DNA from 3 places in the Priestia sp. GS2 genome. Region 3 is predicted to be linked to each of the others. Evidence: a T-box and tRNA genes for the amino acid it is inferred to sense, from the RefSeq annotation. Region 3 holds a T-box; the other regions hold tRNA genes.
The links. A T-box is a leader RNA that pairs with one kind of tRNA and senses whether it is charged. The one in region 3 lies ahead of pheS (phenylalanine--tRNA ligase subunit alpha), so its partner is inferred to be a tRNA-Phe.
Positions count from the first base shown of each region.

Region 1: it encodes a tRNA-Phe, which carries the amino acid that the T-box ahead of pheS (phenylalanine--tRNA ligase subunit alpha) is inferred to sense. The anticodon was not compared.
Region 2: it encodes a tRNA-Phe, which carries the amino acid that the T-box ahead of pheS (phenylalanine--tRNA ligase subunit alpha) is inferred to sense. The anticodon was not compared.

Region 1 is NZ_JAZGJX010000001.1:39,527-49,084, forward strand. It holds rRNA gene V2145_RS00180 (23S ribosomal RNA) at 1-2,294, shown strand, start outside; rRNA gene rrf (5S ribosomal RNA) at 2,450-2,565, shown strand; tRNA gene V2145_RS00190 (tRNA-Val) at 2,577-2,652, shown strand; tRNA gene V2145_RS00195 (tRNA-Thr) at 2,663-2,738, shown strand; tRNA gene V2145_RS00200 (tRNA-Lys) at 2,744-2,819, shown strand; tRNA gene V2145_RS00205 (tRNA-Leu) at 2,838-2,925, shown strand; tRNA gene V2145_RS00210 (tRNA-Gly) at 2,942-3,016, shown strand; tRNA gene V2145_RS00215 (tRNA-Leu) at 3,029-3,119, shown strand; tRNA gene V2145_RS00220 (tRNA-Arg) at 3,129-3,205, shown strand; tRNA gene V2145_RS00225 (tRNA-Pro) at 3,210-3,285, shown strand; tRNA gene V2145_RS00230 (tRNA-Ala) at 3,291-3,366, shown strand; tRNA gene V2145_RS00235 (tRNA-Met) at 3,392-3,471, shown strand; tRNA gene V2145_RS00240 (tRNA-Ser) at 3,484-3,577, shown strand; tRNA gene V2145_RS00245 (tRNA-Met) at 3,598-3,672, shown strand; tRNA gene V2145_RS00250 (tRNA-Asp) at 3,676-3,751, shown strand; tRNA gene V2145_RS00255 (tRNA-Phe) at 3,761-3,836, shown strand; tRNA gene V2145_RS00260 (tRNA-His) at 3,845-3,920, shown strand; tRNA gene V2145_RS00265 (tRNA-Gly) at 3,930-4,003, shown strand; tRNA gene V2145_RS00270 (tRNA-Ile) at 4,008-4,084, shown strand; tRNA gene V2145_RS00275 (tRNA-Asn) at 4,093-4,167, shown strand; tRNA gene V2145_RS00280 (tRNA-Ser) at 4,175-4,265, shown strand; tRNA gene V2145_RS00285 (tRNA-Glu) at 4,281-4,352, shown strand; gene glgB (1,4-alpha-glucan branching enzyme) at 4,616-6,550, shown strand; gene V2145_RS00295 (glucose-1-phosphate adenylyltransferase) at 6,501-7,643, shown strand; gene V2145_RS00300 (sugar phosphate nucleotidyltransferase) at 7,675-8,700, shown strand; gene glgA (glycogen synthase GlgA) at 8,697-9,558, shown strand, end outside.
Region 2 is NZ_JAZGJX010000001.1:3,264,462-3,274,019, reverse strand. It holds rRNA gene V2145_RS16635 (23S ribosomal RNA) at 1-631, shown strand, start outside; rRNA gene rrf (5S ribosomal RNA) at 851-966, shown strand; tRNA gene V2145_RS16625 (tRNA-Asn) at 977-1,051, shown strand; tRNA gene V2145_RS16620 (tRNA-Ser) at 1,055-1,146, shown strand; tRNA gene V2145_RS16615 (tRNA-Glu) at 1,161-1,235, shown strand; tRNA gene V2145_RS16610 (tRNA-Val) at 1,254-1,329, shown strand; tRNA gene V2145_RS16605 (tRNA-Met) at 1,346-1,422, shown strand; tRNA gene V2145_RS16600 (tRNA-Asp) at 1,427-1,502, shown strand; tRNA gene V2145_RS16595 (tRNA-Phe) at 1,512-1,587, shown strand; tRNA gene V2145_RS16590 (tRNA-Thr) at 1,602-1,677, shown strand; tRNA gene V2145_RS16585 (tRNA-Tyr) at 1,687-1,770, shown strand; tRNA gene V2145_RS16580 (tRNA-Trp) at 1,777-1,850, shown strand; tRNA gene V2145_RS16575 (tRNA-His) at 1,860-1,935, shown strand; tRNA gene V2145_RS16570 (tRNA-Gln) at 1,943-2,017, shown strand; tRNA gene V2145_RS16565 (tRNA-Gly) at 2,026-2,100, shown strand; tRNA gene V2145_RS16560 (tRNA-Cys) at 2,116-2,189, shown strand; tRNA gene V2145_RS16555 (tRNA-Leu) at 2,208-2,296, shown strand; tRNA gene V2145_RS16550 (tRNA-Leu) at 2,326-2,407, shown strand; gene V2145_RS16545 (fructose-1,6-bisphosphatase) at 2,666-4,594, shown strand; tRNA gene V2145_RS16540 (tRNA-Gly) at 4,746-4,819, shown strand; gene V2145_RS16535 (B3/B4 domain-containing protein) at 4,943-5,608, opposite strand; gene queG (tRNA epoxyqueuosine(34) reductase QueG) at 5,719-6,855, shown strand; gene V2145_RS16525 (amidase domain-containing protein) at 6,931-7,821, shown strand; gene trmL (tRNA (uridine(34)/cytosine(34)/5-carboxymethylaminomethyluridine(34)-2'-O)-methyltransferase TrmL) at 7,880-8,380, shown strand; gene V2145_RS16515 (PrkA family serine protein kinase) at 8,712-9,558, shown strand, end outside.
Region 3 is NZ_JAZGJX010000001.1:194,125-203,682, forward strand. It holds gene V2145_RS01005 (putative sporulation protein YtxC) at 1-90, shown strand, start outside; gene thrS (threonine--tRNA ligase) at 478-2,415, shown strand; ribosomal protein L20 leader region at 2,589-2,714, shown strand; gene infC (translation initiation factor IF-3) at 2,782-3,285, shown strand; gene rpmI (50S ribosomal protein L35) at 3,307-3,507, shown strand; gene rplT (50S ribosomal protein L20) at 3,546-3,905, shown strand; gene V2145_RS01030 (DUF1294 domain-containing protein) at 3,973-4,227, shown strand; gene V2145_RS01035 (hypothetical protein) at 4,514-4,897, opposite strand; gene V2145_RS01040 (dUTP diphosphatase) at 5,014-5,502, shown strand; gene V2145_RS01045 (M42 family metallopeptidase) at 5,574-6,659, shown strand; gene sspI (small acid-soluble spore protein SspI) at 6,698-6,904, opposite strand; gene V2145_RS01055 (TrmH family RNA methyltransferase) at 7,009-7,767, shown strand; T-box leader at 7,816-8,044, shown strand; gene pheS (phenylalanine--tRNA ligase subunit alpha) at 8,098-9,132, shown strand; gene pheT (phenylalanine--tRNA ligase subunit beta) at 9,146-9,558, shown strand, end outside.

The DNA.
Region 1 (9,558 bases), 150 kb from region 3:
ATCCCATGCAAGGTTAAGTTGAAGAGACGGAGCCGTAGCGAAAGCGAGTCTGAATAGGGCGTTTAGTATGTGGTTGTAGACCCGAAACCAGGTGATCTACCCATGTCCAGGGTGAAGTTCAGGTAACACTGAATGGAGGCCGAACCCACGCACGTTGAAAAGTGCGGGGATGAGGTGTGGGTAGCGGAGAAATTCCAATCGAACCTGGAGATAGCTGGTTCTCTCCGAATAGCTTTAGGGCTAGCCTCACGTAGTGAGAGTCTTGGAGGTAGAGCACTGATTGGACTAGGGGCCCCCAACGGGTTACCGAATTCAGTCAAACTCCGAATGCCAAAGACTTATCCGTGGGAGTCAGACTGCGAGTGATAAGATCCGTAGTCAAAAGGGAAACAGCCCAGACCACCAGCTAAGGTCCCCAAGTATACGTTAAGTGGAAAAGGATGTGGAGTTGCTTAGACAACCAGGATGTTGGCTTAGAAGCAGCCACCATTTAAAGAGTGCGTAATAGCTCACTGGTCGAGTGACTCTGCGCCGAAAATGTACCGGGGCTAAACGTATCACCGAAGCTGTGGATTGACATCTTTGATGTCAGTGGTAGGAGAGCGTTCTAAGTGCTGCGAAGCTAGACCGTAAGGACTGGTGGAGCGCTTAGAAGTGAGAATGCCGGTATGAGTAGCGAAAGACAAGTGAGAATCTTGTCCACCGAATGCCTAAGGTTTCCTGAGGAAGGCTCGTCCGCTCAGGGTTAGTCGGGACCTAAGCCGAGGCTGAAAAGCGGTAGGCGATGGCCAACAGGTTGATATTCCTGTACCACCTCCCCGCCGTTTGAGTAATGGGGACGCAGGAGGATAGGGTAAGCGCGCTGCTGGATATGCGCGTTCAAGCAGTTAGGCTGATGAGTAGGCAAATCCGCTCATCATAAGGCTGAGCTGTGATGACGAGGGAAATATAGTACCGAAGTTCCTGATTCCACACTGCCAAGAAAAGCCTCTAGCGAGGCGGGAGGTGCCCGTACCGCAAACCGACACAGGTAGGCGAGGAGAGAATCCTAAGGTGATCGAGAGAACTCTCGTTAAGGAACTCGGCAAAATGACCCCGTAACTTCGGGAGAAGGGGTGCTCTGGTAGGGTGTATAGCCCGAGAGAGCCGCAGTGAATAGGCCCAGGCGACTGTTTAGCAAAAACACAGGTCTCTGCGAAGCCGCAAGGCGAGTATAGGGGCTGACGCCTGCCCGGTGCTGGAAGGTTAAGAGGAGGGGTTATCCTTTGGGAGAAGCTCTGAATCGAAGCCCCAGTAAACGGTGGCCGTAACTATAACGGTCCTAAGGTAGCGAAATTCCTTGTCGGGTAAGTTCTGACCCGCACGAAAGGCGTAACGATCTGGGCACTGTCTCAACGAGAGACTCGGTGAAATTATAGTACCTGTGAAGATGCAGGTTACCCGCGACAGGACGGAAAGACCCCGTGGAGCTTTACTGTAGCCTGATATTGAATTTTGGTACAGCTTGTACAGGATAGGCAGGAGCCTGAGAAGCCGGAGCGCTAGCTTCGGTGGAGGTGTCGGTGGGATACCGACCCTGGTTGTATTGAAATTCTAACCCGCAGCCCTGATCGGGCTGGGAGACAGTGTCAGGTGGCAGTTTGACTGGGGCGGTCGCCTCCTAAAGAGTAACGGAGGCGCCCAAAGGTTCCCTCAGAATGGTTGGAAATCATTCGTAGAGTGTAAAGGCACAAGGGAGCTTGACTGCGAGACCTACAAGTCGAGCAGGGACGAAAGTCGGGCTTAGTGATCCGGTGGTTCCGCATGGAAGGGCCATCGCTCAACGGATAAAAGCTACCCCGGGGATAACAGGCTTATCTCCCCCAAGAGTCCACATCGACGGGGAGGTTTGGCACCTCGATGTCGGCTCATCGCATCCTGGGGCTGTAGTCGGTCCCAAGGGTTGGGCTGTTCGCCCATTAAAGCGGTACGCGAGCTGGGTTCAGAACGTCGTGAGACAGTTCGGTCCTATCCGTCGTGGGCGTAGGAAATTTGAGAGGAGCTGTCCTTAGTACGAGAGGACCGGGATGGACACACCGCTGGTGTACCAGTTGTCTTGCCAAGGCATCGCTGGGTAGCTATGTGTGGACGGGATAAGTGCTGAAAGCATCTAAGCATGAAGCCCCCCTCAAGATGAGATTTCCCATAGCGCAAGCTAGTAAGATCCCTGAAAGATGATCAGGTTGATAGGTCAGAGGTGGAAGCACGGTGACGTGTGTAGCTGACTGATACTAAATCGAGGAGGACTTAACCAAATTAGAAAAGCGAAGGCGACTGTTCAATTGTGAAAGGCGTTGGAGCCGTAGTTGAGACAGTAAAAAAGTACTCAGCAAATTGTTATCTAGTTTTGAAAGAATAAAAATAAAAAAAAGTCTTGATTTATTTCGAAAATGTTGTATAATATAATATGTCTGGTGGCGATAGCAGAGAGGTCACACCCGTTCCCATGCCGAACACGGAAGTTAAGTTCTCTAGCGCCGATGGTAGTTGGGACTTTGTCCCTGTGAGAGTAGGACGTTGCCAGGCTGTTATATAATGGAGGATTAGCTCAGCTGGGAGAGCACCTGCCTTACAAGCAGGGGGTCGGCGGTTCGATCCCGTCATCCTCCACCATGAATATGTTGCCGGTGTAGCTCAACTGGTAGAGCAACTGACTTGTAATCAGTAGGTTGGGGGTTCAAGTCCTCTTGCCGGCACCACTTTCGAGCCATTAGCTCAGTTGGTAGAGCATCTGACTTTTAATCAGAGGGTCGAAGGTTCGAGTCCTTCATGGCTCACCATTTTAAATACACACACATGCGAGGGTGTGGCGGAATTGGCAGACGCGCTAGACTTAGGATCTAGTGTCTTTACGACGTGGGGGTTCAAGTCCCTTCACCCGCACCATTTAATTTCATAATGCGCGGAAGTAGTTCAGTGGTAGAACACCACCTTGCCAAGGTGGGGGTCGCGAGTTCGAACCTCGTCTTCCGCTCCACAAATAAGTCCTGCCGGGGTGGTGGAATTGGCAGACACACAGGACTTAAAATCCTGCGGTAGGTGACTACCGTGCCGGTTCAAGTCGCCGGCCCTCGGCACCATTTTAATAAGCGCCCGTAGCTCAATTGGATAGAGCGTTTGACTACGGATCAAAAGGTTAGGGGTTCGACTCCTCTCGGGCGCGCCATAAACGGGAAGTAGCTCAGCTTGGTAGAGCACTTGGTTTGGGACCAAGGGGTCGCAGGTTCAATCCTGTCTTCCCGACCATTTATGGGGCCTTAGCTCAGCTGGGAGAGCGCCTGCCTTGCACGCAGGAGGTCAGCGGTTCGATCCCGCTAGGCTCCACCAACTTCAAATACATTTCTGATAATATGGCGGTGTAGCTCAGCTGGCTAAAAGCGTACGGTTCATACCCGTGAGGTCGGGGGTTCGATCCCCTCTCCGCCGCTACCATATATAATATACGGAGGAATTTTTTAAGTCCGGCTGAAGGGATCGGTCTTGAAAACCGACAGGGGTGTTAAAGCCCGCGGGGGTTCGAATCCCTCTTCCTCCGCCATTATATTATTATCAAATTATCGCGGGGTGGAGCAGTCTGGTAGCTCGTCGGCTCATAACCCGAAGGTCGCAGGTTCAATCCTGTCCCCGCAACCAAATGGTCCCGTGGTGTAGCGGTTAACATGCCTGCCTGTCACGCAGGAGATCGCGGGTTCGATTCCCGTCGGGACCGCCATTATAAAAAGGCTCGGTAGCTCAGTTGGTAGAGCAAAGGACTGAAAATCCTTGTGTCGGCGGTTCGATTCCGTCCCGAGCCACCATCTATATGGCGATTGTGGCGAAGTGGTTAACGCATCGGATTGTGGTTCCGACATTCGTGGGTTCGATTCCCATCAGTCGCCCCATATAATTAAGCGGGTGTAGTTTAATGGTAAAACCTCAGCCTTCCAAGCTGATGTCGTGAGTTCGATTCTCATCACCCGCTCCATAATGGGCCTATAGCTCAGCTGGTTAGAGCGCACGCCTGATAAGCGTGAGGTCGGTGGTTCGAGTCCACTTAGGCCCACCATTTATTATTCCACAGTAGCTCAGTGGTAGAGCAATCGGCTGTTAACCGATCGGTCGTAGGTTCGAGTCCTACCTGTGGAGCCATTATATTGGGGAAGTACTCAAGAGGCTGAAGAGGCGCCCCTGCTAAGGGTGTAGGTCGCGTAAGCGGCGCGAGGGTTCAAATCCCTCCTTCTCCGCCAGTCGATTTTAATACTGGCCCGTTGGTCAAGTGGTTAAGACACCGCCCTTTCACGGCGGTAACACGGGTTCGAATCCCGTACGGGTCATATCTGAGAAGGTTTGCATTTATGCAAACCTTTTTTATTTGTTTGAAAATCATCTAGTAAATAGATGGTTTTTTTATTTTCATAAAAATATTCAGAAAAGAAGGAAAAAATAGATGCTTTATGGAATGTAAATTAGATAATAGAAATGAAAGAAGAAAGGTTTATTTACTAGGTTAGTCGTTAGAAAAGAGGGTATAGTAAATAATGGAAATAAAAAAGAGGAGTTTATTTACTAGGTTAATTGTTATCAAGGAGGGGTATTTTTGAATTCGATTGTTCAACCTACTGATTTTGACATCCATCTTTATCATGAAGGAAATTTGTTTCATAGTTATAAGCTCTTTGGGGCACATAAGTTAACACTAAACGGCATAGAGGGAGTACGATTTTCTGTTTGGGCTCCTAATGCTTCTGCGGTAAGCATTGTGGGTGATTTTAATGAATGGGACGGTTTAAATCATCCGTTAGAGAGATTAAACTCTCAAGGGATATGGACAATATTTATTCCAAATCTTGAAGAGAATATGATTTATAAATACGAAATTACAACTCATAATGGAACCAAAATATTAAAAGCGGATCCATATGCTTTTCATAGCGAAGTAAGGCCTAACACTGCTTCTAAAATTTATTCTTTAGAAGGATACAAGTGGGGTGATCAGTATTGGAAGCGTAAAAAGAAGCAACACGCTGTTTATGAAAAGCCTATGTGCATTTATGAGCTACACGCGGGTTCGTGGAAGATTCACGAAGATGGTGAACTATATACGTACCGTGAACTAGCTGAAGAATTAATTCCTTATGTACTAGAACAAGGTTTTACCCATATCGAACTATTACCGCTCGTTGAGCATCCGCTCGATAAATCGTGGGGATACCAAGGGACTGGCTATTTTTCTGCAACAAGTCGATACGGTTCACCACACGACTTAATGTATTTTATTGATCAATGTCATCAAAGCAGCATAGGCGTTCTTTTAGATTGGGTTCCCGGCCATTTTTGTAAAGATGCGCATGGGTTATATATGTTTGATGGTTCACCCACGTATGAATACAAGAACGAATTAGACCGTGAAAACTATACATGGGGCACGGCTAATTTTGATTTAGGTAAGCCAGAAGTGCAAAGTTTCTTAATATCGAATGCATTGTTTTGGCTAGAGTATTTTCACGTTGATGGCTTTAGGGTCGATGCTGTTGCCAATATGTTGTATTGGCCGAATTCGCATGAATTGGTTGAAAATCAATATGCTGTTCAATTCTTAAGAAAGCTCAATGAAGCGGTTTTTGCCTATGATTCAACTATTTTAATGATGGCTGAAGATTCAACAGATTGGCCACTAGTTACAGCTCCTACATATGATGGTGGGCTAGGTTTTAATTACAAATGGAATATGGGCTGGATGAACGATGTCTTAACCTATATGGAAGCAGACACTCATCAAAGAGCGAACCTTCATGAAAAGATGACTTTCTCTTTAATGTATGCCTTTAATGAAAATTTCATTTTACCATTCTCTCATGATGAAGTCGTTCATGGGAAAAAATCAATGTTAAATAAAATGCCTGGAGACTATTGGCGAAAATTTGCTCAGCTGCGATTATTATACGGCTATTTTATTGCTCATCCGGGCAAGAAACTACTATTTATGGGTGGAGAATTTGGTCAATTCGATGAGTGGAAAGACGCAAGTGATTTAGATTGGCAGCTATATGACTTTGACATGCACCAAAATTTAAATAGTTATTTTAAAGAGTTACTTAAAATTTATAAAAGAAGTAAGCCACTTTATGAATTAGATCATAAAGAAGAAGGTTTCTCTTGGATTGATGTGAATAATCGAGATCAAAAAATCTTTTCGTTTATTCGAACATCAACAAATAGTCAGGATAAGCTTGTAGTGGTATGTAACTTCTCAGATGTTCCATATCATGCATATAAAGTAGGTGTTCCTCTAAACACAGAATATGTTGAGGTCATCAATAGTGATCATGTTGATTTTGGAGGTTCTGGAGTTGTTAACTCAAAACCTTTAAAAGTAGTTGAGGAAGGGTTTCACGGTCTACCGTTTCATATTGAAATGGATGTACCACCCTTTGGGATTAGCATCATGAGAACAAAGAAAAAACGGGGGGAGAGAAAAAAAAATGTTAAAAAAGAAGTGCGTAGCGATGTTATTGGCAGGAGGAAAAGGTAGTCGATTAAGTTCACTTACAAAAAATTTAGCAAAGCCAGCTGTCCCATTTGGTGGAAAATATCGAATTATTGATTTTGCATTAAGCAATTGCTCCAACTCTGGGATTGAAACAGTTGGAATCTTAACACAGTACCAGCCTTTACTTTTACATTCTTATATTGGTATTGGAAGCGCTTGGGACTTGGATAGGAGAGACGGAGGCGTTACGGTATTACCTCCTTATTCAGAGTCATCAGGGGTAAAGTGGTACAAAGGAACTGCTAGTGCAATTTATGAAAACTTAAACTACCTATGTCAGTATGAACCTGAGTATGTGTTAATTTTATCCGGAGACCATATTTACAAAATGAATTATGAAAGTATGCTAGATTACCATATTGAAAAAGAGGCAGATGTATCTATCTCAGTGATTGAAGTTCCTTGGGATGAAGCAAGTAGATTTGGAATCTTAAATACAAACGAAGCTTTAGAAGTTGAGGAATTCGATGAAAAGCCACAGCATCCAAAGAATAATCTAGCTTCTATGGGTATTTATATTTTTAAATGGAATATTCTTAAAGAATATCTAGAAATGGATGCACGTAATCCTTATTCTAGTCATGACTTTGGGAAAGATGTCATTCCTCTATTGTTAGAAGAGAAGAAGCGCTTAATAGCATATCCATTTACAGGGTATTGGAAAGATGTTGGTACAGTTAAAAGCTTGTGGGAAGCGAATATGGACTTATTAGACGAAAGTGATGAGCTCAATTTATTTGATTCTTCATGGAAAGTATATTCAGTAAATCCTAGTCAACCTCCTCAGTATATTGCTCCAACAGCATGCGTAGTGGAATCGTTAGTAAATGAGGGCTGCGTTGTTGAAGGTAGTATTGAACGCTCTGTGTTGTTTCCAGGAGTACAAATTGGCAGCGGTTCAGAGGTCAAACGAAGCGTTGTGATGCCATCGGCTAAAGTGGGAGTAAACGTATATATTGAAAATGCTATTATTCCGTCAGATGTAATCATTCCAGATGGAACTATTATTAAGCCAACACAGGGAAAAGAAGAAGTCATTTTAGTGACTAATGAACTTTTAGAATCAATTTCATAATGCATTTAATTAACAGAGAGGATGAACTACATTGAATAATCAAATGCTAGGCATTATTGATGCTTGCACAACTATGAGCTCTTTACAACCATTAACTTTTTATCGTTCAATTGCGGCTGTTCCATTTGCAGGACGCTACCGCTTAATTGATTTTATGCTGTCGAATATGGTGAATTCTGGCGTCCAAAGCGTGGCTATATTTCCAAAGGACCGCTATCGTGCTCTTACTGATCATATTGGTTCAGGAAAAGAGTGGGATCTAGACCGAAAAAGAGATGGACTATTCATCTTTCCACCTGTAAAAAACGATTTAAAATTAGAAGACCCATCGCTAATTGCTCAATTCCGCTATCATATTGATTATTTCCTTCGAAGTAAACAAGATTACGTTATTATTGCAAATAGCTATACCATTTGTACCATTGATTTCAGTCAAGTATTAAAGCGTCATGTAGCTCAAGGTGCAGTTGTAACGTCAGTAGTGAGTGGTAATACTCCTCTAAACATATACATTATTAATAAAAAAACGTTACTCGATATCCTACAAAATGAAACCCAAGATTTTGATACGATTACAGAGCTTGTGCACTATCTTTCAGAGTCATCCAAAGTGATTACGTATGAGCATAATGGATACCTTTCTCAAGTGGATTCGCTAGAAGCATATTATAAAGCTAGTATGGATATTTTATCTCCAGACACGTGGAAGCAGCTATTTCTAAGAACTCGTCCAGTTTATACAAAAACAAAAGATGAACCTCCAACGCGCTATGCAAAAACAGCTGTAGTGAAAAATTCAATGATTGCTAACGGATGTGTTATTGAAGGGCATGTTGAAAACAGTATTATTTTCCGAGGTGTAAAGATAGGAAAAGGCGCAGTTGTTAAAAATAGTATTGTGATGCAAAAAGGAGCTATTCTTGAAAATAGCGTATTAAACTATGTTGTTTTAGATAAAGATGTAAAAATAGGTAGTCATGAAGAGTTGAATGGTGAACCTAATCTACCAAGAGTATTAGCAAAAGGAACAGTTCAAGGAGCGTTGATGAATTCGTGAATGTATTATTTGCAGTGTCAGAATGTGTACCGTTTATTAAAACAGGAGGATTAGCGGATGTAGCTGGTGCTTTGCCTAAGGAATTGAAGCAGCTGGGCACCAACGTATCTGTAATTATGCCCAAGTATAGCTTAATTCCTGAACAGTACAGTGAGCAGATGACTTTAGAAAAAGTCATCTATGTACAAGTTGGATGGAGAAGACAATATTGTGGGATTTATACGCTAGAAATGAATGGTACTCAGTACATTTTTATTGATAATGAATACTATTTTAAAAGAGATAGTCTGTACGGTCATTATGATGATGCAGAACGCTTTGCCTTTTTCTCTAAAGCAGTACTAGAAGCTATTCCAACTTTAGTAAATGAGCCGGATATCATTCATTGTCATGACTGGCATACAGCCATGATTCCTTTTTTATTAAGAGCGCAATATAATATGTATGACCATATTGAAACGGTATTCACTATTCATAACCTACAGTTTCAGGGGGTCTTTCCAAAGCAAAATTTATATGAGCTACTAAACTTAAATGATTATCACTTTACGTCTAATCAATTAGAGTTTTATGGCAATTTAAATTTTATGAAAGGCGGTCTTGTCTCTGCGGATAAAATTACAACAGTGAGCCCAACTTATCGAAATGAAATTCAAATGCCTTATTATGGTGAAAAGTTAGATGGATTGCTAAGACAAAGAGACCAGGATTTGATAGGGATTGTAAATGGTATTGATGATCAGGCTTATAATCCAGAAGTGGATGAGTTAATTGCATTTAACTATTCAGCACAAGATTTAGCAGGTAAGAATAAGAATAAAGAAGATTTACAAGCATACCTTGGATTAGATGTGAAAA
Region 2 (9,558 bases), 3.1 Mb from region 3:
GAGTAACGGAGGCGCCCAAAGGTTCCCTCAGAATGGTTGGAAATCATTCGTAGAGTGTAAAGGCACAAGGGAGCTTGACTGCGAGACCTACAAGTCGAGCAGGGACGAAAGTCGGGCTTAGTGATCCGGTGGTTCCGCATGGAAGGGCCATCGCTCAACGGATAAAAGCTACCCCGGGGATAACAGGCTTATCTCCCCCAAGAGTCCACATCGACGGGGAGGTTTGGCACCTCGATGTCGGCTCATCGCATCCTGGGGCTGTAGTCGGTCCCAAGGGTTGGGCTGTTCGCCCATTAAAGCGGTACGCGAGCTGGGTTCAGAACGTCGTGAGACAGTTCGGTCCCTATCCGTCGTGGGCGTAGGAAATTTGAGAGGAGCTGTCCTTAGTACGAGAGGACCGGGATGGACACACCGCTGGTGTACCAGTTGTCTTGCCAAAGGCATCGCTGGGTAGCTATGTGTGGACGGGATAAGTGCTGAAAGCATCTAAGCATGAAGCCCCCCTCAAGATGAGATTTCCCATAGCGCAAGCTAGTAAGATCCCTGAAAGATGATCAGGTTGATAGGTCAGAGGTGGAAGCACGGCGACGTGTGTAGCTGACTGATACTAATCGATCGAGGACTTAACCAAATTAGAAAAGCGAAGGCGACTGTTCAATTGTGAAAGGCGTTGGAGCTTCTGATAGGGAAACCGCTTTTTGGTTTCAATAACAGAAGTGAAACGACCGAACAATTAGGAGCCGTAGCTAGACAGTAAACTTAGTACTCAGCAAAATGTTATCTAGTTTTGAAAGAATAAAAACTCAAAAAAGTCTTGATTTCTTTCGAAAATGTTGTATAATATAATATGTCTGGTGGCGATAGCAGAGAGGTCACACCCGTTCCCATGCCGAACACGGAAGTTAAGTTCTCTAGCGCCGATGGTAGTTGGGACTTTGTCCCTGTGAGAGTAGGACGTTGCCAGGCTTTATAAGATTCCACAGTAGCTCAGTGGTAGAGCAATCGGCTGTTAACCGATCGGTCGTAGGTTCGAGTCCTACCTGTGGAGCCATTTGGAGAGCTGTCCGAGTGGCCGAAGGAGCACGATTGGAAATCGTGTAGGCGGTTAACGCTGTCTCAAGGGTTCAAATCCCTTGCTCTCCGCCATTTACTTATTAAATGGCCCGTTGGTCAAGTGGTTAAGACACCGCCCTTTCACGGCGGTAACACGGGTTCGAATCCCGTACGGGTCACCATTATTCTTATACATAGTTGGAGGATTAGCTCAGCTGGGAGAGCACCTGCCTTACAAGCAGGGGGTCGGCGGTTCGATCCCGTCATCCTCCACCATTTACATTCTTATCATCGCGGGGTGGAGCAGTCTGGTAGCTCGTCGGGCTCATAACCCGAAGGTCGCAGGTTCAAATCCTGTCCCCGCAACCAAAGTGGTCCCGTGGTGTAGCGGTTAACATGCCTGCCTGTCACGCAGGAGATCGCGGGTTCGATTCCCGTCGGGACCGCCATTATAAGAAGGCTCGGTAGCTCAGTTGGTAGAGCAAAGGACTGAAAATCCTTGTGTCGGCGGTTCGATTCCGTCCCGAGCCACCATCTTATGAAAACATGCCGGTGTAGCTCAACTGGTAGAGCAACTGACTTGTAATCAGTAGGTTGGGGGTTCAAGTCCTCTTGCCGGCACCATGTTTTTCTGGAGGGGTAGCGAAGTGGCTAAACGCGGCGGACTGTAAATCCGCTCCTTCGGGTTCGGCAGTTCGAATCTGCCCCCCTCCACCATCTTATAGGGGTATAGTTTAAAGGTAGAACTACGGTCTCCAAAACCGTCAGTGTGGGTTCGATTCCTACTACCCCTGCCAATTAACACGGCGATTGTGGCGAAGTGGTTAACGCATCGGATTGTGGTTCCGACATTCGTGGGTTCGATTCCCATCAGTCGCCCCATTTTTATTGGGCTATAGCCAAGCGGTAAGGCAACGGACTTTGACTCCGTCATGCGTTGGTTCGAATCCAGCTAGCCCAGCCATATAATATGCGGAAGTAGTTCAGTGGTAGAACACCACCTTGCCAAGGTGGGGGTCGCGAGTTCGAACCTCGTCTTCCGCTCCATATTTTGAATAAAGTGGCGGCATAGCCAAGTGGTAAGGCAGAGGTCTGCAAAACCTTTATCACCGGTTCAAATCCGGTTGCCGCCTCCATTATTCACAATAAGTCCTGCCGGGGTGGTGGAATTGGCAGACACACAGGACTTAAAATCCTGCGGTAGGTGACTACCGTGCCGGTTCAAGTCCGGCCCTCGGCACCATTTATATTATTTCTGCCTTTTTTTATTTTGCCAGTGTGGCGGAATTGGCAGACGCGCACGACTCAAAATCGTGTTCCTTCGGGAGTGTCGGTTCGACCCCGACCACTGGTATTAGTTTTTACATAAACGGTAATAAAGTCAAGACTTCAACATCTCTGTTGAAGTCTTTTTTGTTTTCTTTATTTACTCAACCGCTTAAATGTTATGGCAGGTTAAATAAAATTTGTAAATTAGTTAACAAAATGTAATTCATCTCTCTAGAAGTCGAGTCTGAAGAGGTGTACAATAAGTACTAAAGATTAAAGACTCATGCAGTAAGCATATTTCGCTGCTGAGGTGATAAGTTAGTGTGAAAGGGGATACATAGTTTTGAACGTAAATTATTTAGATTTACTGGCTAAGAAGTACGATACGGAAGAGAAAGTTGTCACGGAAATTATTAATCTAGAAGCAATTCTTAATTTACCAAAAGGAACAGAGCACTTTGTAAGTGATTTACACGGCGAGTATCAGGCCTTTCAGCACGTATTACGAAATGGGTCAGGAAACGTAAAAGAAAAGATTAAAGATTTATTTAAGGATACTTTATCTCAACAAGAAATCAATGAATTTGCGACGCTTGTTTACTATCCAGAAGAGAAGCTGAAGATTATCAAGGCAAACTTTACTCGCAAGCAAGAGCTACGTGATTGGTATACGACAATGATTAATCGCATGCTTGATTTAGTGTTGTATGCATCATCGAAGTATACACGTTCAAAGGTACGTAAAGCCCTACCGGAGCAGTTTGCTTATATCATTGAAGAGCTTTTATATAAAACAGATGAATTCACGAATAAAGAGCATTATTATCATAAAATTGTGCAGCAAATCATTTCGTTAGGACAAGCTGATAAACTTATCTCGGGACTGGCCTATACAATTCAGCGTTTGGTTGTCGATCATTTGCATGTCGTTGGAGATATTTATGATCGTGGTCCCGAGCCTGATAAAATCATGGAAACTCTTATTAACTATCATTCTGTCGATATTCAGTGGGGAAACCATGACGTTCTTTGGATTGGAGCTTTTGCAGGTTCGAAAGTATGCTTAGCCAATATTGTTCGTATTTGTGCACGTTACAATAACTTAAATATTATTGAAGATGCGTATGGTATTAACTTACGACCGCTTCTAAACTTAGCAGAAAAATATTATGATGATAATCCTGCTTTCCGCCCAAAAGAAAATGTAGGTTCGCAACTATCTGAACATGAGCGTTTACAGATTACAAAAATTCATCAGGCTATCGCAATGATTCAGTTTAAACTTGAAATGCCAATTATTAAAAGACGCCCGTATTTTAATATGTCAGAGCGACTATTGCTTGAAAAAGTTAACTATGAAACAAATGAAATTACACTTGGAGATAAAACGTATCCTATTGAAAACGGATGTTTTGCAACTGTGAACTCTGAAAATCCACAAGAACTCTTAGAGGAAGAGGAGCAGGTTATTGAGAAATTATTGTTTTCAGTTCAACATTCTGAAAAGCTAGCAAGACATATGAACTTTCTTATGAATAAAGGAAATCTTTATCTAAAATATAACGGTAACTTACTTATCCATGGGTGTATTCCTTTAGATGAAGAAGGAAATATGGAAAAGATGACGATTGAAGGCAAGTCTTATTCTGGTCGTCAGCTGTTAGATGTGTTTGAGCAATATTTACGCTCTGCTTTCGCCCATCCGGATCAGACGGATGATTTAGCAACTGATATGGTTTGGTATTTATGGACAGGTGAATATTCATCGTTATTTGGAAAACGAGCGATGACGACGTTTGAGCGCTATTTTATTAAAGAGAAAGCAACGCATAAAGAAAAGAAAAATCCATATTATTACCTTCGTGAAAAAGAGGATATGTGTCGTCGAATATTAGCTGATTTTGGGTTAAATCCAGACCATGGTCATATTATTAATGGTCACACGCCTGTGAAAGAAATAGAGGGTGAAAATCCTGTTAAAGCAAATGGCAGAATGATTGTCATTGATGGTGGATTTTCAAAAGCATATCAATCACAAACTGGAATTGCAGGATATACGTTATTGTCTAATTCTTACGGCATGCAGTTAGTTGCTCATAAGCACTTTAACTCTAAAAAAGATATCTTATTGGACGAAGCTGATGTACTATCCGTTAAGCGACTGGTTGATAAAGAGTTAGAAAGAAAAATGGTAAAAGAAACAAATGTAGGTGAACAGATATTAGAAGAAATTTCAGTTTTAAAAGCTTTAAGAGATTATCAATATAGCTAAGAAATGTGCTTTGCAAGATGGCTTGCAAAGCACATTTTTTATAGAAAATTAATAGTTCGTTAATATCTTCACATAAATTTAATAGAAGGGTTGCAATTCATGTCGAAAGGTATTATAATTAATGTTGTTAAGAGATAATACAACTTTATCTGCGGGTGTAGTTTAATGGTAAAACCTCAGCCTTCCAAGCTGATGTCGTGAGTTCGATTCTCATCACCCGCTCCATACATATTGTGATCACAACGCAGTATCTTGTTTACCAAAAACAAGGTGTTGCGTTTTTTATATTTTTAAGGTTATAGTGAATGAAAAAAGACGTTTATCTACTATAGATAAACGTCTTTGTGATTAGTTGATAAGCGAATAGGAAGCTTCTCCACCATGAATTTGTGTAAACATAGTGCTCAGAGAATCAGTTAGTTTTAAAGAGCTTTCATTGGATAGAGAAGGTTTTAAGAAGATGATTTGAAGTGCTTCAGACGTCTGTTCAGAAACGGGAGCTCGATTGGAGTCCACATAAGGACTTCCGAATGGACCTTTTTCATCTGATAATACAATTTTATTATGCAGAGATACTTCTCGACCATTAATTGCACGATAGCTTTCATCTTCATTCCCAAGACGTAACGAAATGTTTCCTTTTAAACAGCTTTTATCGTAAATGCCTAAAGGTACTTCGTATTGAAGAGAAAAGAAGTTATTTAAGTCTACAGCTGAATTAATGGTCGGCAAGTACGTTTGTTTTTGAATTCGACGAAATAATGCTTCAATTGAGGGACGATATTTGCTTGGGTCCGTTCCAAACTCCTTAAACACGCTTCTCCATTCTTTAATTCCTTCAAAAGAAGTGATGGCTTTATCTTGTAAATCAAAATAAATTGATTCTTGAAAGAGTCGTAATCTGCCTTTTAACATTTGTGGAGCTTCGCTTACTTCAATATTTTGATATTGAATAATACCTAGTTTAATATCATTATTTTTTTCTTTGATTTCTGATGAAATAATAACGTTCATATAAAATACCACCTTTTCATTTGTAAGTTATGTATAGAGTAGAATTGTTCCAGTGAAAATGATAATAAAAGCAATTCTACGCATTGAATTTTAAAAGGAGAATAGCATAAATGGATTTTCAACAGTTAAAAAAAGAAGTAATTGCCTATAGTAAAGAGATAGGTATTGATAAAATTGGTTTTGCTAGTGCGTCAACATTTGAGACGTTAAAAGATCGCTTATTAAAACAACAAGAATTAGGCTACGCTTCAGGGTTTGAAGAACCTGATATTGAGAAACGTACGAATCCAACGCTCCTGGTTCCAAAAGCGAAGTCAATCATTGCCATTGCTCTTGCATATCCTTCTAAAATGCCTGGTGCACCAAGAAGTACAAAAGAAGACCGAAGAGGCATTTTTTGTCGTGCTTCTTGGGGACAAGATTATCATACCATTTTACGAGATAGGCTCCAAAAACTTGAGTCATTCTTAAAAGAAAAGGTTCAAGGAGTTGAAGTGAAATCTATGGTGGACACGGGCGAGCTATCTGACCGTGCCGTTGCTGAGCGAGCTGGGATAGGCTGGAGTGGAAAGAATTGCGCGATTATTACGCCCGAGTTTGGTTCATACGTCTATTTAGGTGAAATTGTTACGAATATACCATTTGAACCAGATCAGCCAATTGAAGATCAGTGTGGTACTTGTAATAAATGTGTTGAGGTATGTCCAACAGGTGCATTAGTCACAGGAGGACAGCTTAACTCTCAGCGCTGTATTGCTTTTTTAACTCAAACAAAAGGTTTTTTGGCAGATGAATTTCGAGACAAAATTGGCAATCGCCTATACGGTTGTGATACGTGTCAAACGGTATGTCCTGAAAATAAAGGAAAAGACTTTCACTTTCATCCCGAAATGGAACCAGATCCTGAAATCGCAAAGCCGAAATTAAAGCCATTGTTAACAATGAGCAATCGTGAGTTTAAAGAAAAATATGGTCATGTATCAGGCTCTTGGCGTGGAAAAAAACCAATTCAACGTAATGCAATTATCGCACTTGCTCATTTTAAAGATGAAACGGCTATACCTGATTTGATTAAAGTAATGAAAGAAGATGTGCGCCCTGTAATAAGAGGAACAGCAGCTTGGGCATTAGGGAAAATTGGCAACGACGAAGTGTTGCCTCTGCTGGAACAATTAAAAGAAAAAGAGTCAGATGAAGAAGCAAAGCAAGAATTTGAAAAAGGCATTGCCCTTTTAGTAAAGTCATAGAAGTTGAAATTGTTGTGTTAAAAGGTAAGCTGTTCATCATAGCGTATAGTAAAAGCAGAGAAAAGTGGTGAACAGATGCTAGCAAAGAAAAATGTTCTATATACATTGATGAAAGCCAAAGCAAACGGCTACGTGAATCAAGTAATCAGCGAGGACTTTAAGCCTTTTATTGAACATGAATACGAGCTTAAGCAGTCTTTACTGAGAAAAAGAAAAGTAGAAGTTGTGAAGTGTACGGTTAAAGGAGCTATTCATAATGTTCAGAACGAAAACGAGGAAACAACTGTTACGTATCACGTACACAAACGATTTCTATGTAAGCAAGATGATTTATTTTATGTAGAAGAAGACGTAGAAGAGCGATGCGCATTATTTTATAAAGATACGCTTATTCATGATAAATTGCTTCCTATTCATATAGATGAAATAGATGATTTAGAATTCATTATTGATGATAAGGAAGAGGTAGCTAATCGAAATGGATATTATAATCGTCTAGCAGCAGTACAGTATGCAGAAACATATTGGAATACGCCTAATCCAGCTTATAAATACTTTGAGGTAAACTGTACGAATTATATCTCTCAGTGTTTACGAGCAGGAAAAGCACCAATGAGGGGGCAACATAATCGAAGCAAAGGCTGGTGGCTTAGTAAAGATAATTGGAGCTATAGCTGGGCAGTGGCACATTCGATGCATAGTTATCTTCAAAGCTCAAAACAAGGACTGCGGGCCATTAAAAAAAGCTCAGTTAAAGAGCTAGCAATGGGAGATGTCATTTGCTATGATTTTGAAGGCGATGGCAGGTGGAACCACACGACAATTGTGGTGGCAAAGGATGCGGACGGGATGCCTTTAGTTAATGCTAATACGTATAATAGCCGCATGCGCTATTGGGCTTATGAGGATTCGACGGCCTATACGCCAAATATAAAGTATGCTTTCTTCCACATTACCGATCAATAAATAGCTCTTTTGTTTTGAAAAGTTAATGGTATAATGATGAATAGATTTGTATTTAGAGGTGACTATTTTGGGACTACATGTTGTTTTATATCAACCAGAAATTCCAGCTAACACTGGTAATATTGCGAGAACTTGTGCAGCAACGAACACAACTTTACATTTAGTTCGTCCACTAGGCTTCTCTACGGATGATAAAATGTTAAAGCGCGCAGGCTTAGATTATTGGGATTATGTTGAGGTTGTCTATCATGATTCGCTAGAAGAAATTTTTGAAAAGTATCCAGAAGCAGCATTTTACTTCATTACCAAATTCGGAAAGAAGCCGCATTCATCATTTGACTATAGCAATGTGGAAAACGATCACTTCTTTGTGTTTGGGCGCGAAACAAGTGGCTTACCTGATGAAATTATTGAAGCGAATATGGATAGATGTTTGCGTTTGCCAATGACGAAAAACGTTCGTTCTTTAAATTTATCAAATACGGCAGCTATTTTAATTTATGAAGCACTACGACAACAAGAATATGGCGACTTATTAAGAGAAAATCCCCTTGATTAAGGGGATTTCTTTTTTTACAAGGATGACTGTTCTATGTAGGTTAATTCTATTTGCGCTTTACTCCAGGCTTGTCATTGTAACCAGCCGTAAAAATTGCTGATAAAAAAGCAAGTGATACACCTAAAACTAATAGTAACCTCATCGATAGAGCCTCCTTTATTTTTCTTTCATGCTCCTACTAATTATTATAGCTAATTCACGGGATACTGTGAATCTTTAATGTAGACAAAATTCTGAATTTCTTAATTTAAAAAGCATGTTCAAACATTTTACTGCATAGATTGTATTAATCTTGTTCACTAGCACCAGAACTAGTAGGGGAGGTCCTTTAATGGATATATTAAAGAAAATTGAAAAATACCGTGAAGCAGAGAATCGACTTAAATGGGAAGGTACATTTGAAGAATATTTAAAACTAATTAAAGATGAGCCTTTAATTGCTCAGCCAGCGCATTCAAGGGTCTACAATATGATTAAAGATGCAGGAATTGAAGATGTCAATGGGAAAAAGCAATATAAATTTTTCAGTGAACAAATGTTTGGTCTAGAAGAATCGCTTGAAAGGCTGGTTGAAGAGTACTTCCATCCTGCAGCGAAACGGTTAGATGTCCGGAAGCGTATTTTATTACTTATGGGGCCAGTTAGTGGCGGGAAATCAACGCTTGTTACAATGCTAAAAAGAGGGTTAGAAGCGTATTCGTTAACGGATCGTGGAGCTGTTTATGCCATCAAAGGATGCCCAATGCATGAAGATCCGCTTCATTTAATTCCACATCATCTGCGTCGAGACTTCTATGAAGAGTACGGCATTCGAGTTGAAGGCAACTTATCACCTTTAAATACAATGAGATTAGAAGAAGAATATGGCGGCAGAATTGAAGACGTCATTGTAGAAAGAATCTTCTTCTCTGAAGATAAGCGTACGGGGATTGGTACATTCAGTCCATCTGATCCAAAGTCTCAGGATATTGCTGACTTAACAGGAAGCATTGACTTTTCAACTATTGCCGAATACGGATCAGAATCAGATCCACGGGCATATCGATTTGACGGAGAGCTAAATAAAGCCAACCGAGGAATGATGGAGTTCCAAGAGATGTTAAAGTGTGATGAAAAGTTTTTATGGCATCTACTATCTCTTACTCAAGAAGGGAACTTTAAAGCAGGACGATTTGCTT
Region 3 (9,558 bases):
ATTTATACCATTCAAAACCTTTTCCAAGAGCGAGTAATCATATGTACAAAACAAGAAGCCACATTTTTAAAAAAAGAGAATCTGACTTGAGAGGTTGATTTCTATTTTAAAAATGAATATAATAGGCTCATATTGTAAAAATATTAATTAGCGATAAGTAATGATGAGGACATGAGTTTATATTTACGGTTTATTAGAGAGGGAATCCATGGCTGAAAGATTCTTAACACGATTTATATCCTTACCACCTCTAAACTTCAGTAGTAAACAAGTATTTTACTTTAGTAATTACTGACGGAATTTCCGTTATCAAGCCTCGAGCTGTCTTTTATTGTGCTTTATTAAGCAGAAAGACAGAAACAAGGGTGGTACCACGTGTATACACAACTCGTCCCTTACTAAGGGACGAGTTTTTTTATTTGCATAAATAACCAGTTTATGCAGGATTATACTGAGATAAATAAGGAGTTGAATCACATGTCAGAAGTTATTTCAATGACATTTCCAGATGGTGCAGTAAAAGAATATCCTAAAGGTACAACGACAGAACAAATTGCGTCATCGATTAGCCCAGGGCTAAAGAAAAAATCAATTGCAGGTAAGGTAAACGGTGAGCTTTTAGATTTACGTACACCAATTTACGCAGACGGTCAGCTTGAAATCATCACGCAAGATTCAAGTGAAGCACTTGAAATTATGCGTCACAGTACGGCTCACTTAATGGCTCAAGCGATTAAGCGTGTTTTTAAAGATCAAAAGGTTCAGCTTGGCGTAGGACCAGTTATCGAGAGTGGATTTTATTATGACATTGATATGGAGCAATCCATTACGCCTGACAATCTAATTGAAATTGAAAAAGAAATGAAGAAGATTGTGAATGCAAATATTGATATTGAGCGTCGCGAAGTATCTCGTGAAGAAGCAATTGAGCTATATAAAGAAGTTGGAGATGAATTAAAGTTAGAGCTTATCGATGCAATTCCAGCAGGTGAGACTGTAACAATTTATCAACAAGGCGAGTTCTTTGATCTTTGTCGCGGTGTTCATGTTCCATCAACCGGCAAAATTAAAGAATTTAAGCTATTGAATATTGCTGGTGCTTACTGGCGTGGAGATAGCAACAATCAAATGTTGCAGCGTATCTACGGTACAGCATTCTTCAAAAAAGCGGACTTAGATGAGCACTTACGCTTATTAGAGGAAGCGAAGGAGCGTGATCACCGTAAAATTGGTAAAGAGCTTAATTTATTCACAAACTCACAAAAAGTTGGACAAGGTCTTCCATTATGGTTACCAAAAGGGGCAACAATTCGTCGCGTTATCGAACGCTATATTGTGGATAAAGAAGTTGCACTAGGTTATCAACACGTGTACACACCAGTCCTAGGTAGCGTAGAGCTATATAAAACATCTGGTCACTGGGATCATTATCAAGACGGCATGTTCCCAGCAATGGAAATGGATAATGAAGATTTAGTTCTTCGTCCAATGAACTGTCCGCACCATATGATGGTATATAAAAATGATATTCATAGCTACCGTGAATTACCGATTCGTATCGCAGAGCTAGGTACGATGCACCGTTATGAAATGTCCGGTGCACTTGCTGGTCTTCAGCGTGTTCGTGGTATGACGCTAAATGACGCGCACATTTTTGTTCGTCCAGATCAAATTAAAGAGGAGCTAATTCGTGTTGTTCGTTTAGTAGAAGCTGTATATAAGGATTTTGGCTTTGAAAACTATTCGTTCCGCTTATCATATCGCGATCCAGAAGATACAGAAAAGTACTTTGATGATGATGCAATGTGGGAAAAAGCACAAACGATGTTAAAGGACGCAATGGATGAGCTTGGTTTAGATTACTATGAAGCAGAAGGAGAAGCGGCATTCTATGGTCCAAAGCTTGACGTTCAAGTTAAAACGGCTCTTGGAAAAGAAGAAACTCTTTCAACAGTACAGCTAGATTTCTTATTACCAGAACGCTTTGATTTAACATATATTGGAGAAGATGGGAAGCAACATCGTCCAGTTGTTATTCACCGCGGTGTTGTGTCAACAATGGAACGCTTTGTAGCCTTTTTAATTGAAGAATACAAAGGGGCGTTCCCAACATGGTTAGCACCTGTTCAAGTTCAGGTGATTCCAGTATCTCCAACAGTTCACTTAGACTATGCAAAAGAAGTTCAAGAGAAACTTCAGTTAGCAGGGGTGCGCGTGGAACTAGATTCACGTGAAGAAAAAATTGGTTATAAAATTCGTGAAGCTCAAATGCAAAAAATCCCTTACATGCTAGTAGTGGGAGATAAAGAAGTAGAAGAAAAAGCAGTCAATGTGCGTAAATACGGCGAGCAAAATTCAGAAACTGTTGATTTTGAACAGTTCTTAGCAGGGCTAAAAGTAGAAATTACTCGCTAATAAAAAAGTGGAGAGGGGACCCTCTCCACTTTCCTTTTTTAAAAAAAGCAAAAAAAATGTTGCATAAATGTTTTTCCTTTGGTAAAATAATTTTTGTTGTTAAATAAAGAACGAAATCATTGACTTTTGTCTTTGTTGATACTATAATAGCTTAAGTAATTGAATACTTGTTTGTGCAGAAGAAGAAGCACCCGCTTCTCACCTGATTGACGCCTATAGAGCAGTTAGCAGGTTGACATCGTATTTACTTTTAACGATAGTAGTGTGGGTGCATTGTGTACTCACGCTTTTTTGTGTGTATACTCAACATCTACACAAGCGTATTCATTCATTAAACCTTGGAGGTGGCTACTTATTAGCAAGGACATGATGGTAAACGAGGGCATTCGAGCTCGCGAAGTTCGTCTAATTGATCAAAACGGTGAGCAATTAGGAATTAAATCAAAAAATGAAGCACTTGATATTGCTGCACGAGCAAATCTTGACTTAGTAATGGTTGCTGCAAACGCGAAACCACCTGTATGTCGTATTATGGACTACGGTAAGTTCCGCTACGAGCAACAGCGTAAAGAAAGAGAAGCTCGTAAAAACCAAAAGGTTGTTAACTTAAAAGAAGTTCGTTTAAGCCCAACAATCGATGAGCATGATTTTAACACAAAACTTCGTAACGCACGTAAGTTCCTTGAAAAAGGTGATAAAGTAAAAGCGTCAATTCGTTTTAAGGGTCGTGCTATTACTCATAAAGGAATTGGACAAAAAGTACTTGATCGTTTTTCAGAGGCTTGCGCTGATATTAGTTCAGTTGAATCAGCTCCAAAAATGGAAGGACGCAGCATGTTCTTAGTGCTTGCACCTAAAAACGAAAAGTAATAGAACGAGGAGGAACACCCCATGCCAAAAATGAAAACACATCGTGGCGCTGCAAAGCGTTTCAAAAAAACTGGAAGCGGTAAGTTAAAGCGTGCTCGTGCTTACACTAGTCACTTATTCGCTAACAAATCTACTAAACAAAAACGTAAATTACGTAAAGGTTCTTTAGTAAGCAAAGGTGACTTCAAACGTATTCGTCACTTATTAGATAACATTAAGTAATTTGGGTTGAGATAGAAACATAACAGGAGGTAACAATTATGCCACGCGTAAAAGGCGGTACAGTAACACGCAAACGTCGTAAAAAAGTTTTAAAATTAGCCAAAGGTTTCTTCGGTTCAAAGCATAGATTATACAAAGTTGCTAATCAGCAAGTAATGAAATCATACATGTATGCTTATCGTGACCGTCGTCAGAAAAAACGTGATTTCCGTAAATTATGGATCACACGTATCAATGCAGCAGCTCGTATGAACGGTCTTTCTTACAGCCGTTTAATGCACGGATTAAAATTAGCAGGTATTGAAGTTAACCGTAAAATGCTTGCTGACTTAGCTGTAGCTGACGAAAAAGCATTTGCTGAATTAGCAGCAGCTGCTAAAAAAGGTTTAGAAAAGTAATTTTCTACTGAAAAGTCTTGTTACCACGAGGTAGCAAGGCTTTTTTTGTTTATTGGAGGGATTATTTTTGTTTTTGATAATATACGCAGTGTTTATTAATCTTGTTGGCTTATACGTAATGAATACAGACAAAAAGAGAGCTAAGCGAAATGAATGGAGAATTAAAGAGCAGACTATTTGGACTATTGCTATTATAGGAGGAGCTCTAGGGGCAACGATTGGCATGAATCTCTATCGTCATAAAACAAAGCATGCAAGCTTTCGTTTGGGTCTCCCTTCTTTAGTAATCATTCATGTGGCTTTATTGCTAATCTATATGTAAATAATGTGAAGAACGAAGTGGGGCAGACAATGAAGGCGTGAAAATTTATGAAGTAGAAGCTGATTATCAACGAATAGTAATGAAAGACTTAATGTTTCCAGAAATAGTTTTCAAACTAGATGAGTAGTGAGCAGGGCGAGATCCCCCAGTTTACGAGGAGGCTCGGTACTTACCCTGCGGAAAGGGAGAAATTTGTAATGGAAGTTAGGCCAAGCAAAGAGGCTTTTTTCAACTAGAAGTAAGCACATTGTTTTTCAAATGTTCTCTCACTAAAAAAGCCCAAAAGCTACTGCTTTTGTGGCTCTTTCTTTAAAAACTCTCGTACAGGACTTTTCCAGGTAATAATAGCTTTTGGATATAAAGTTGATACCTTAGTGGACACTGATCTTATATCTTCATGAGTTAAATCATTGAGCTGGTCAGGATTTTTTAATAACATAGTAATAGAAAAAACTTGTTCATTTATATATTTTTCACCTTCAAACAAAATACCTTTATACGTTAGTTCTAAGTTTTTACGAATATTTTCTGCTTCATCAATTACATAAAACTCATTTTGCTCTTTGGCTTGCATTAATTTTCGCTTTGGATTTCGAACATATCGTATAATAAAAAGCACAAAATAGACTAATAAAGCAATTACTAATAGTCGCATTAAGAGCACAATCAAAGCAATATCGCCTCCTTGCCAGGGGTTGTTTCCTAACAGTACGTATAAAAGGGGAAAAGGTTTCATTTATTTTTAGTTTTATATTAATATTTATTTTATTTTAGGAGAGATTAGATATGAACTTAAAGTCTTTATTTAACATGCAGCGTCAGCTAGACCAACATATTGAAACAAATCATAATCTTCAAAACGAGGATTTGGTTTCACGCAAGCTTCTTGCTTTATTAGTAGAATTAGGTGAGCTGGCTAATGAAACGCGTTGTTTTAAGTTTTGGAGCCTAAAACCGTCAGCAGATAAAAAGATTATTTTAGAAGAGTTCGTAGACGGCGTTCATTTCTTGTTATCTTTAGGGATTGAATGGGGGTTTGATTCAATTGAAGAGCTTCCGGTTAATGCGGACAAAGAAACTGCAACAGAACAATTCTTACACGTGTTCTCTTTGCTCACACAATTAAAAGCAACCGTAAGCCTAGAACAGTACATAGAAGCGTTCTCTTCATATATGGGACTTGGAGAAGTTCTTGGCTTTGCAGCTGAAGAAGTGAAAACGGCTTATATTATGAAAAATGAAGTAAACTTTAAGCGTCAAGATGAAGGGTATTAAGAAGAAACCGTTTCCTCTGAAAATGCTTTCTTATATAATAAAAGATATACATATGAAAGGGGTATGAATAGATGAAAAAGTTAGATGAAACATTACAAATGTTAAAAGACTTAACTGATGCAAAAGGTATTCCTGGAAACGAACGTGAACCAAGAGAAGTGATGAAAAGATATATTGAATCTTACGCTGATAGCATTTCAACAGACGGACTTGGAAGCCTTATTGCCGAAAAAGTTGGAGATGAAAAAGGCCCTAAAATTATGGTTGCAGGTCATTTAGATGAAGTTGGCTTTATGGTTACTCAAATTGATGATAAAGGCTTCATTCGTTTTCAAACGGTAGGTGGCTGGTGGTCGCAAGTAATGCTAGCGCAGCGCGTCACAATTGTAACGCGTAAAGGTGATATTACAGGGGTTATTGGTTCTAAACCACCGCATATCCTACCAGCTGAAGTGCGTAAAAAGACCGTTGAGATTAAGGATATGTTTATTGATATCGGCGCATCTAGCCGTGAAGAAGCAATGGAGTGGGGCGTCAAGCCTGGAGATCAAATCGTTCCTTATTTTGAATTTACCGTTATGAATAACGAAAAAATGCTGTTAGCAAAAGCATGGGATAATCGTATCGGCTGTGCTATTGCTATTGATGTGCTCAAAAATTTAAAGGGGCAAGAGCATCCAAACGTTGTATACGGTGTTGGAACAGCTCAAGAAGAAGTGGGCTTACGCGGTGCAAAAACATCAGCTAATCTTATTCAACCTGATATTGCATTTGGGGTAGATGTAGGTATTGCTGGTGATACGCCTGGGGTGTCAGAGAAAGAAGCAGCGTCAAAAATGGGTGAAGGTCCGCAAATCATTTTATATGATGCATCGATGGTTTCTCATAAAGGTCTACGTGACTTTGTAACAGACGTAGCTGATGAAATGAACATTCCATACCAATTTGATGCGATATCAGGCGGTGGTACTGATTCAGGCGCTATTCATATTTCAGCTAACGGAGTACCTGCACTATCTATTACAATTGCTACTCGCTATATTCATTCACACGCTGCAATGTTACATCGCGACGATTATGAAAATGCTGTGAAGTTAATTACAGAAGTGATTAAAAAACTTGATCGTGAAACGGTTAATAAAATTACGTTTGAATAAAACAAAAGGTGCACTCAGTTTGAGTGCACCTTTTATACTTACTTTAAGCTATTTTCAAGGGTTGTTAAAATTTCTTCTTTTTCACTTTTAGGTGAGTTTTCCCATAGTACTTCGAAAAGCACCCCTAGACCCGGAAGCATTTTTTCTTCACCGCTTTTAATAGCATCCATAATCGTTGCTTCAAGCTCTTCTTGAGAATTACCTGAAACATTTGATATAATAGCATTTCGTAAATTAAGATCCATCGTGATCACCTCAACTATAGATAGTAAAATCAAAAATAGTTTGTGTATGTCACATTCAATTTATGTATCGTAACTGAAATTGATAAATAGAGGAGTTATGTTTGGTGAAGCGCATTGATTCCGTGAAGAACCCACAGGTTAAACTATGGAAAAAATTACACACAAAAAAAGAACGTGATAATCAAGGATTGTTTTTGGTGGAAGGTTTTCATCTTGTGGAAGAAGCCTTGAACCAAAGAGAAATGATTAAGCATCTCATTGTTGCTGATAACGTTGATATTCCATCGCATTGGAATGTTGATACGATTGAGATTATTGTGGTGACGTCTGCTGTTATTAAAGCAATTGCTGATACGGAAACCCCCCAGGGAATTGCCGCAGTATGTTACCAGAACCAGTCATCATCAGTTATACAGACAGCGCGTCGATTAGTACTGTTAGATGCCGTCCAAGATCCAGGTAATGTAGGAACTATTATTCGGACAGCCGAAGCGGCTGGAATCGATGCGGTCATTATTGGAGAAGGCTGTGTAGATGTTTATAATAGTAAAGTCATCCGTTCGACTCAAGGTGCAATTTTCAACTTGCCTGTTATTAAGAAAGATTTAATTAGTGCGATTAAAGAGATAAAGGAACTTGGAATTAACGTGTATGGTACATCCTTACAAAATGCTTCGGTGTATACAGAAGTTGAAAAGCCAGAAGCTTTTGCTCTGATTGTTGGTAACGAAGGGAACGGTGTAAGCTCAACGGTGCTGAGTGAAACGGACCAGAACTTATATATACCGATCTTTGGAAAGAGTGAATCCTTAAATGTAGCAATTGCATCAGCAATTTTAATGTACTATTTACGTGGAATGTAGTTGCAACGGCTAGCCGTTTTCACTATAATAATACAATAGCTAAATATGCGAAAAGCAGTGATAGAGAGCAGTAGCTTATGTAACGTTATTCAGGGAGAAAATGCCGTGACTGAAAGCATTTTTATAAGCGTGATAAGTGAATTCACCTCTTGAGTTGACACTTGGACCATCATTTTTGATGTAAAGGTGTTCCGGATATTCCGTTAACGTTAATGAAGTGAACCATGCTTTTGTATGGTTAACAAGGGTGGTAACGCGATTAAACCTCGTCCCTTTTTGGGGAGAGGTTTTTTTATTTGCAATTTTTTAAAACAAAAGGAGGATTATTCAATGAAAGAGCGTTTACAAGAGCTGCAACAAGAAGCCATTGTTAAAGTTAATGACTCAAAAGATTTAAAAGCATTGAATGATGTACGTGTAGCTTATTTAGGAAAAAAAGGACCAATTACAGAAGTACTTCGCGGAATGGGGAAATTATCTGCTGAAGAGCGTCCTGTAATGGGGGCACTGGCAAATGAAGTACGTGAAGCAATTGCTTCAAAGATTGAAGAAAAGCAGGTAGCGCTAGAAGCAGAGGAAATTAACCGCAAGCTAGCTTCAGAAACAATTGATGTAACACTGCCTGGCCGACCAGTTAAAGTGGGTACGCATCATCCGTTAACAAGCGTAATTGAAGAGGTTGAAGATTTATTCCTAGGCATGGGCTATGAAGTAGCTGAAGGGCCTGAAGTAGAGCAAGATTACTACAACTTCGAAGCGTTAAATTTACCAAAAGGTCACCCTGCTCGTGATATGCAGGATACGTTCTACATTACCGAAGAAACGTTATTGCGTACTCATACATCAACTGTACAAGCGCGCGTAATGAATGGAAATGAAGAAAAAAGTCCAATTAAAATCATTTGTCCTGGTAAAGTATATCGTCGCGATGATGATGACGCTACGCATTCCCATCAATTTATGCAAATTGAAGGTTTAGTGGTAGATGAAAATATTCGCATGAGTGACTTAAAAGGAACACTTGAAGTGTTTGTGAAAAAAATGTTCGGGGCTGAGCGTGAAATTCGTCTGCGTCCAAGCTTTTTCCCATTTACTGAACCATCTGTTGAAGTAGATGTATCGTGTGCTAAATGTGGAGGGAAAGGCTGCAACGTTTGTAAGCAAACAGGGTGGATTGAAATTTTAGGTGCTGGTATGGTACACCCAAATGTACTTGAAATGGCCGGCTATGATTCGAAGAAATATCGCGGCTTTGCATTTGGAATCGGTGTAGAACGTATCGCTATGTTAAAGCACGGCGTTGATGATATTCGTCATTTCTATACAAATGATGCTCGTTTCTTAAATCAATTCAAACAAGTATAAAGGAGGGACTAACATGTTTGTATCATATCGTTGGTTGCAAGAATATGTAGATTTATCAGGAGTAAAAGCAGAAGAGCTTGCTGATAAAGTCACAAAAAGTGGAATTGAAGTTGAAGGTGTAGAAAAATTAAATAAAGGGATAAGTGGTGTTGTTATCGGTCATGTCGTAGAACGTGAACAACATCCAAACGCAGATAAGTTAAGCCGTTGTCAAGTTAACCTTGGGGATGAAACGGTTCAAATCATTTGTGGTGCTCCAAACGTAGCACAAGGTCAAAAGGTAGCCGTAGCTAAAGTGGGCGCCGTATTACCAGGTAATTTTAAAATTAAACGCGCTAAGCTTCGCGGTGAAGAATCAAACGGCATGATTTGTTCTCTTCAAGAGCTTGGAATTGAAAGCAAGCTTGTCGCAAAAGACTATCAAGA